2 regions of the Nostoc sp. CCY0012 genome follow, and region 1 is predicted to be linked to the other one. Evidence: riboswitches for the same ligand, from Rfam matches in the RefSeq annotation. Region 1 holds a riboswitch; the other holds the start of a gene.
The links. Region 1 has a riboswitch for cyclic di-AMP ahead of ACM0OS_RS00455 (universal stress protein). Riboswitches for the same ligand answer to the same signal wherever they lie in the genome.
Positions count from the first base shown of each region.

Region 1 (4,433 bases):
TCCTAAATATGTCACAGTTCAAGTAGGTGGTTTGTCTCATGCACCAGAATTTACCGCTAAAGTTTTAGTGGATGACAAAGAATATGGAGAAGGTAAGGGGCGCAATAAAAAAACAGCAGAAAAAGCTGCTGCGGAAGATGCGTTAGCTAAGTTAGAAAAACAAGGTTTGTTGTTACAGTAATTTGGGATTCACTCTTGCGGTAGATTTAGTTTCAAAGGCAGAGTAATTGTAAAAGTAGAACCCACATCCACCTCAGATACTAAATCAATTTCACCTTGCAATAATTTAACTAAACGAGAAACTATTGCCAAGCCCAAACCAGTGCTATCTGGTAGATAAGGCTGATTACCTGCATTAGCCCGAAAATAAGGTTCAAATATCTGCTCTAGATTTTCTGGTGCAATACCAATTCCGGTGTCAGCAACTGCGATCGCCCATTTATCATTATCCACTAGCTGGCATTTTATTTTAATAGTCCCGGACTTGGTGTAACGAATGGCGTTACTCACAAGATTGGTCATAATCTGTTGTAAATGAAACTCGTCTGTGACTATTTCCTGAGGGATGCTATCGTAATCCACCACTACACGTAAATTTTTTTCCTCTGTTAAAGGCTGCAACATTTCACATATGTTGTCGATTAACTCACGCACATCAGTCTTGACTGGGTTGAGTTTCATCTGTCCTGCGTCATACCGAGAAATTTCTAACACATCGTTAATCAAACGCAGTAAATGTCTGCCATTGCGTAGTACGCGCTCAATATGTTCTAAATTGGTATAAGTATCTCTGACGTTTGGCTTCTTGCGTTGTTGGCGTAAAAATAGATCTGAGTAGCCAATAATCGAACTTAAAGGGTGTTTCAAATCATGTGCTAGTTGAGCAATATAATCTTGATTAGCCACAATTAAGCGATTTAGTTGCTGATTATGTAGCGTTAATGACAACTGCAAATGCTTTAACTCTCGTAAGCGTTCTTCAACATAACTATTAACACACCGAGCGATCGCTTCATCGATTACTGCATCAATCAAACGCATTGCTCGAATGATCTCTAAAGGTGTTCCTTTTAATAAATCAGATTCCAAAGTATCAAATACTACCATTCGTAGCAAATGATATTCATGGGCAATTTCTGTGGGGTCAAAGCCTTGTTTAGCTCGCAGAACCCCATGATGCCAGCTAGCCGTAATTATCGACTGGATATCACTTCCCTGAGACTTAGAAAGTACTGTTACCATTGCGTCTAAGACATCAGGAAGATCATTTTGAATGGCTGTATAAGTTAAATCATCAGCACTTTCAATCTCTCTATCTTTACGAACTGCTGTAACCCATTTATTGAGAATAATATCAGTATTTTCAGCCAGTAATAGACTAAAATCCATTATTTTAAGGTGAGTCCGGAGTAGGTGGGTAAATTTACATATACGCTTAGTTTAGCGATTGCGGTACGGCTCATCAAAATCAGTGATATAGTTCAACTGCCAAAAGAAATAGATCTCATAATATTATATTGAAAATTGCCCCTAAATTTGACGCACATGGGAAATAATGCGATCGCCTATGCTGCGTTCTTCATGTATTGTCAATAGAAAATGGGCTTGATCTCTGGTGTAGCAACCTAAAACCAGAATATGTGTCTGTTAATGACTGTATATAATTAGCGATCGCCTACATAAAAAGTTATAGTTGTCACGCCAAACTCAAAAGGCCATTAAGTAATTTTAATCAGACCTTCAATGTACTCGATAAATACTTTTGCAAAATTGGTAAATTAGACTATCATTTTTTTAGTGGGTAGCCTAATTCAAATTCATCGACACTGGATTTGGAACGGAGGAACCAATGTTTGGGGCTAATCTTACGAGAGACATCTTCCAGTCTTAGCCCGTCAGCTAACTCCGTCGGCAATGGAAGGAAACCCCCAAAGTATTGGCTTTAATACCATTTGTTATTGGGGCTTTCTTGCGGATATCACATGTATATCCTCTGGGATATGGGCTATCTGTGTTCTACCCTGCTTCTCATTCATTATTCGTTTCCTTGGGGAGAAGGTAAAGCTGTGAAAATCAAGCCAATGTTAGTGCGCCTGCAAAGCGCCATAGGTCGAGATGACTTAATTGGTCAAATGGTATTATTACCAGAACCGAAAAAACCTTTTTCTCAAAAAGATCACAAAGCAGAATCTGTTAGCTTAATCGTTGGCTATGATGCCTCTCCTAACAGTCACACCGCTCTAGATATAGCTTTTTGGATTGCTCATCAAACGCGTTTAGCTACCAATGTCCAAGTTACAGTACAAGCTGTTTATGTAGTCGAAAATAATTATAGCAGTCAGTATCCAGGGGTGTTGAGCTTTGCTAAACCTGTGCCTACTTTGGAATGTCCTGTTAGTGAAGTTTCCCATTCTTTTACCCCCGTTTTAACTCCAGCAAAATTACGGGGTATTAGTTCCTGTTTACAAGAAAATCCTACAACTCATCTCCAGCAAGCAGATATAATTCTTTGGCAAGCACGTAGTTTGGCTGAAGAATGGGAAGGTTCCTTTAAATCTCATTTGCGGTTTGGCTGCGTGGGAACCGAACTCACAAAAGTTGTGGAATCAGAAGCGGCGGATGTGTTGTTTTTGGGATGCAAATCAGTTAATCACCCCATTATCCAGACACTAGGTGCTAATTTTCCTTGTGGTGTTTTAGGTATACCCAATCGGATTGATTAATCCAATCACCCCAATCCTTCATTAGTAGGGTGTGTTGTCGCCCAGCGCAACGCACCTTCAATCATTAAATTTATCTCTTCAGGTAGATACAAAGTAATTCTGTATTTAAATATACTTCGTTTTGACTAGAAACTAAACCCCATATTATGATATCCCCGTAGCTAAAAATTACACCAAACTTCAGATTTAATCAGGATTAAAAGTATGAACCCACCTGAAGAATACATCAATAATAATTCAGGCGAACTAGTTAAACAGGGGTCACATCAGCTTACTAGTAATGGTATTAGTGAAGTTAACAATTTAGATAAAGTTAGAGATATTCTTTTTGGTAGTCAATCACGGGAATTTGAAAAAAGGTTTGTGCGCTTAGAAGAACGCTTATTAAAAGAATTTTCTAATGTACGTGATGAAACAAGAAAACGTTTAGATGCTTTAGAAAGTTACGTTAAACAAGAAATAGATTCTTTAGCAGAAAGATTGAAAAATGAACAGGTAGAACGTGACCATAAAGTCACCCTACTAACTGAAGAACATAATAATATAACTATATCATTAGAGAAAAAAATTGCTCAAGTTGATGAGCAAAATACTCATAGTCAAAGGGAATTACGCGAACAAATTCTCAACCAATCTAAAAGTTTGCAAGATGACATCCAGCACAAATATGAAGAGATTTTGGCTTTACTAGAACGGGAAGCACAGGAACTGCGTCGAAACAAAGCTGATCGTTCTAATTTGGCAGCCTTATTTACCGACTTAGCTATTCGATTAAGTACAGAAAATAAATCAGAATTTTAAGTCAAAATCACCTGATTATTTGATGAATTTATATCGAATCAATGCAACTTAATATTAATTGTGAATTAAGGGGAGTTGGGTAATGAAAGACTATGCTCCTAATGCCAGAAGTAAAGTATCTACTCAAGTTGTGGGTAGTCATAGCCAATCTTCTGATTTGTCTGTCAATAACAAAGATCAAAAAGTTATTGATGAGTTGAGTGAACTTCGTAGTTTACTTCTGGGACTTGAACCGACTAAACTGGAAAATCTTTATCAGCGATTAGATAATCCTCACATTCACCCAGAAGATATTAGCCGTTTATTACCAGAAGCAGTACTGTTGCGATCGCAGCAAGATAAAAAACTGGGTGAAGCTATTGTATCAACGGTGGAAGAGGCCATTCAAGCTTCTGTACAGCAAGACCAAAATGTGCTATCCGAAGCATTTTTTCCCATCATTGGCCCAGCCACCCGCAAAGCAATTGCGACAGTTCTCAATGAGATGATGCAATCCCTGAATCAAACCTTGGAACATAGCTTATCACCAGAGAGCCTCAAATGGACACTAGAAGCACGACGCACTGGCAAATCATTTGCAGAAATTGTCCTGTTGCGATCGCTTGTTTATCGCGTTGAGCAAGTATTTTTAATACATAAACAAACTGGGTTATTGTTGCAACATTTAGTCGCAACTGAGGTAACGACTCAAGATCCAGATTTGGTATCTGCGATGTTGACAGCTATTCAAGATTTTGTCCAAGACTCTTTTAATGTATCTCAAGAAACTGGGATAAAAAGTTTACGCTTTGGAGAACTGACAATCTGGATTGAAGCAGGGCCTCAAGCGTTACTTGCAGGTATGATTCGGGGTATCCCTCCCCAAGAGTTAAAGTTAGTTTTTCAAGAAGCTATCGAAAAAATTCATCT
Region 1 covers NZ_CAWUDM010000001.1:94,630-99,062, reverse strand. Annotated here, with positions in the region: gene rnc (ribonuclease III) at 1-181, shown strand, start outside; gene ACM0OS_RS00460 (sensor histidine kinase) at 190-1,389, opposite strand; cyclic di-AMP (ydaO/yuaA leader) riboswitch at 1,794-1,926, shown strand; gene ACM0OS_RS00455 (universal stress protein) at 2,082-2,723, shown strand; gene ACM0OS_RS00450 (hypothetical protein) at 2,928-3,524, shown strand; gene ACM0OS_RS00445 (OmpA family protein) at 3,607-4,433, shown strand, end outside.

Region 2 (4,433 bases), on a different contig from region 1:
TCCCCATGTCCCCCTGTCCTATTCATCGCCCCAGGTTTGTAATTGAAAATACACCAAAACTAAGGTAACTGCTAACAGTACTGTGGCGGCGGCTGCTGCATAACCAAAATCAAATTGAGCAAAGGCTTCTTGATAAATGTAGTAAACCAGCAGGTTGGTAGAATTTAGGGGGCCACCACCTGTAATTACATAAACTTGCTCAAAGCTGCGGAGTGTAAAAATTGCTGTGGTAATAGTAGCAAAGATGACAGTGGGTTGTAATCCGGGTAAGGTCACATGCCAAAATTGCTGCCAAGCATTAGCACCATCTAGTTCTGCGGCTTCGTAGCGACTGGGAGGAATGGCTTGCAATCCTGCTAAAAATACCACCATATTGAAACCTAGTTGTTTCCAAATACTCAAGATAATTAACACCGGCATAGCCCAAACTGTACTTCCTAACCAGGGAATGGGGGAAATACCAAATACATTTAAAAACGCGTTGACAGGGCCAGTATTTTGAAATAGCCAGCGAAAACCTAAACCAGCTGCAACTAAGGAGATAATGGAAGGTAAAAAATAGGCACTCCGCAGCACTCCCCGCAGGGCTAAAGATTTATCTAGTAGTACCGCTAACGCCAAAGGAATCACTAAACTGGGAATAACGGTGGCAACAGTAAAATAAATCGTGTTCCATAAAACTTGCCAAAAATCAGGAGTGAGAAACAAGCGCCAGTAATTTCTCAAACCTATCCATGTAGTACCTGTAGAGGTGAAACTTCCAGCAGTAAAACTCAGATAAAACAAATAAGCGATGGGCCAGATGATGAAAATACCCAATAAAATCAGCGCGGGGGACAAAAAAGTCCAAGCGGCAAGTGTATCATTATCCAACCAAGACTTAGTATATGTTTTTGGCATCTATAATTTTTCCTCTTTGCTATGAACCTCCGCCCTGATTCTACCGTTAGCTTGGTTGCTCCCAGCGTTAATCATGACCAAATTTCTGCCAGCACTCCTCTGAAACTGGGAATAATGGCTTCTGGTAGTGGTAGTAATTTTGCAGCTATTGCCCAAGCGATCGCAGATCAGCAACTCAATGCTCAAATTCAAGTTTTAATTTATAATAATCCTTCGGCGAAAGCACCAGTCAGGGCAGCTAATTGGGGCGTGGAAGCTGTATTGTTAAATCACCGGGACTACAGTAGCCGGGAAAGTTTTGACACAGAAATTGTCAAGACATTGAGACAATATGATGTTGAATGGGTGATTATGGCCGGTTGGATGCGTCTTGTCACACCAGTGTTAATTGATGCTTTTCCCGAAAAAATAATTAACATCCATCCGAGTTTATTACCAAGTTTCAAGGGCATTAATGCCGTAGAACAAGCCCTAGCTGCGAAAGTCAAGATTACTGGCTGTACAGTACATCTAGTTTGTTTAGAAGTAGATAGTGGCCCAATCTTAATTCAAGCTGCTGTACCAGTATTACCAGACGACACCCTAGAAACACTCCACGCCAGAATTCAAATTCAAGAACATCGAATTTTACCACAGGCGATCGCACTGGCCGCCGCCAGGGAATTATCAGTTATATAGTGGATCACGTGGGTGATCACACCTAGAATTTTCAGATAAACTGTGATCGCTATTCGAGTTTCAGATTCATGGCTTTTAAATATACAGAAGCACTTGTTACCATAGCATCATTAAATTTTGATGACGTAGTAAATTTTTATATAGATTTACTCAGTAAAAAACCTGTTATTTACATTCCCAATGTTTATGCAGAGTTTCACATTCCTGGTATGCGATTGGGTATTTTCCAACCTAAAAAAACACACGCATCTGAATTTGCTAACTCAGCAAAAAGTACAATCAGTTTATGTTTAGAAGTGAGTAACTTAGAAGATGCGATCGCTCACATAACAAATTTAGGTTATCCACCCCCAGGAAAAATTTCCATTGCCTCCCACGGTAGAGAAATTTATGCATATGACCCCGATGGCAATCGGATAATTTTACATCAAGGTAATTCGCCATCTTCAAAGGTAATATGACAAATACCAAATCTGTCAATGCAGACAGTCTAGAAATAATATCATCTAAAAGATAGAGAAATATTATGTAATCTTGTCACCCTAAATCCTTAACAATATCAGCGCCGCGATTATCTTCAAGGTCGATTTCTATCAGCACCAATTATCTATCTAAAGGAATAGATGATGAACAATATATTCCTTTGTTAGAACTTCATTTACTTTAATTTAGATTGTTCTTGCCAAATCAAAATGTTAATGTATAATTCAATATAAGCTTGAGTAAGTCAGCCTAATCCAGCGAGTGATAGCTCATAACGCTGGAGCGGAGGAACCAAATTATGGGGCGTATCTCAAAATCGATTATTGATTAAGATTTGAAGCTTAAAAGGGAAACATTGCTCCCGACTTCTCAATCTAAAAATCCCAAATCGACTAGAGAGGGGCATCTCTCAGCCCTAGCCCGTCAGCTAACTTCGTAGGCATTGAGAGGAGACTGAAGAGACAGCATTTTGATAATGTTTTGATCTCATCAGTGTCCGAGGCTGGTACTGCTCGGTTTTTTGTACCCGCACTGAGTTCTGTTGAGGTCAGTAATGTTATTACAATTAAATTTAGCTGCGATTATTGCGATCGCAGGGCAGACTGCTTGGAAAAAAGCCAAGCCTGTAGTTGCGCGAGATGTTTTTATCCTACCTACCTTGGGGTTTTTAGGCGTTATTGCCCTGTGGTGGATTGTGGCACTGCTCAATCATGAATTAATGCCCACTCCACCGGAAGCCTTTATCGCTAATCTTGATTACATATTAAATCCATTTTATCAACGAGGCCCTGGTAATTTAGGAATTGGCTGGTTGTTGATAGCTAGTCTAAGACGGGTATTAATTGGTTTTTTATTAGGCGCGATCGTGGCGATTCCTTTGGGATTCCTCATTGGTATGTCTAGATCGGCCATGTTAGCGTTTAATCCCATCATTCAAATTTTCAAACCCGTATCACCTTTGGCTTGGTTGCCTATTGCCTTAGCTATCTTTAATTTGGCAGATCCTTCAGCAATTTTTGTAATTTTCATTACTTCTTTATGGCCCACAATTATTAATACTGCCTTAGGTGTTGCCAGTGTTTCCAAAGATTATCTAGATGTGGCGCGGGTATTAGAAATGCCACGTTGGAGGAGAATTACAAAAATTATTTGGCCTGCAAGTTTGCCCTATATTTTTACAGGATTACGCATTAGTTTAGGGATTGCTTGGCTAGTTATTGTTGCTGTAGAAATGCTCACTGGTGGTGTGGGTATTGGCTTTTTTGTGTGGGATGAATGGAGTCGTTTAAATCTCAGCTCAGTCTTTTTAGCCGTACTGGTAATTGGTGTAACTGGATTAGTTTTAGATTATGCAGTGGGCAAAATCGAAGAATTTGTAACCCACAGGCCTAAAGCTTCTAACTAACAAAATTTTACTCATTAAAACCTAGCAAGACGCAATGTCATTCTGCGTCTTAGCCTGAATTTGCCGAAAAATCATTGATTACCACTGGAGCCAAAGAAATGGGTGATCATCATTGGAATCGCCGTGACTTTATTAAAGGCATAGGATTAACAACAACTGGGTTAGCGCTGTCATCCTGTGGCATTACTGGAAATACTGGTGCTGGAAGACTGAGTGCAGAAGCCTTAGAGGTGGAACCAGTCGTCAAATCTCAAGATTTAGAAAAACCTGATATTACCGTTGGTTATGTCCCTGTTAATGATTGTGCGCCATTTGCGATCGCCTGGAAAAAAGGTTTCTTCCGTAAATATGGTTTGAACGTCACACTTAACCGCGAAGCGAGTTGGGCGACATCCCGCGATGGATTAATTTTTGGTCGTTTAGATGCTTCCCCTGTGGTGTCTGGTGCTGTGACTAACGCCAGAATTGGTGCTGAAGGCGCACGTCACGCCCCCTTATGTGCAGCTATGACCATTCACCGTCACGGTAACGCCATGACTATGAACAAAGCTATGTGGGACTTTGGGCTACGTCCGTGGTTTGAATATCAAAAACAATATAGCGATGGTGCATTAGAAGCCTTTGGGCGCGATTTTCGCAACTACTTTGCCAAGCAACCCACAGAACGCAAAGTCTGGGCCGTAGTCTTGAGTTCTGCCATTTACGAATACTTTATTCGTTACTTATCCGCAGCCGCAGGCGTTAACCCATTACAAGAGTTTCGCGTCATTATTGTGGCACCTCCCCAAATGGTGACGAATGTGCGAATTGGGGCTATGCAAGCCTACATGGTAGCTGAACCGTGGAACACCAGAGCCATCACAGGTAACGAAGGTATTGGCTTCACCTTCGCCCAAGGTAAAGAAATCTGGTTAGGACATCCAGACCGATTATTGGGAGTCATGGAATCTTTCATTAATGATTATCC
Region 2 covers NZ_CAWUDM010000034.1:30,965-35,397, forward strand. Annotated here, with positions in the region: gene ACM0OS_RS11980 (carbohydrate ABC transporter permease) at 19-900, opposite strand; gene purN (phosphoribosylglycinamide formyltransferase) at 922-1,578, shown strand; gene ACM0OS_RS11990 (VOC family protein) at 1,647-2,039, shown strand; cyclic di-AMP (ydaO/yuaA leader) riboswitch at 2,298-2,518, shown strand; gene ntrB (nitrate ABC transporter permease) at 2,615-3,466, shown strand; gene ACM0OS_RS12000 (ABC transporter substrate-binding protein) at 3,565-4,433, shown strand, end outside.
Region 2: another riboswitch for cyclic di-AMP. It lies ahead of ntrB (nitrate ABC transporter permease); the one in region 1 lies ahead of ACM0OS_RS00455 (universal stress protein).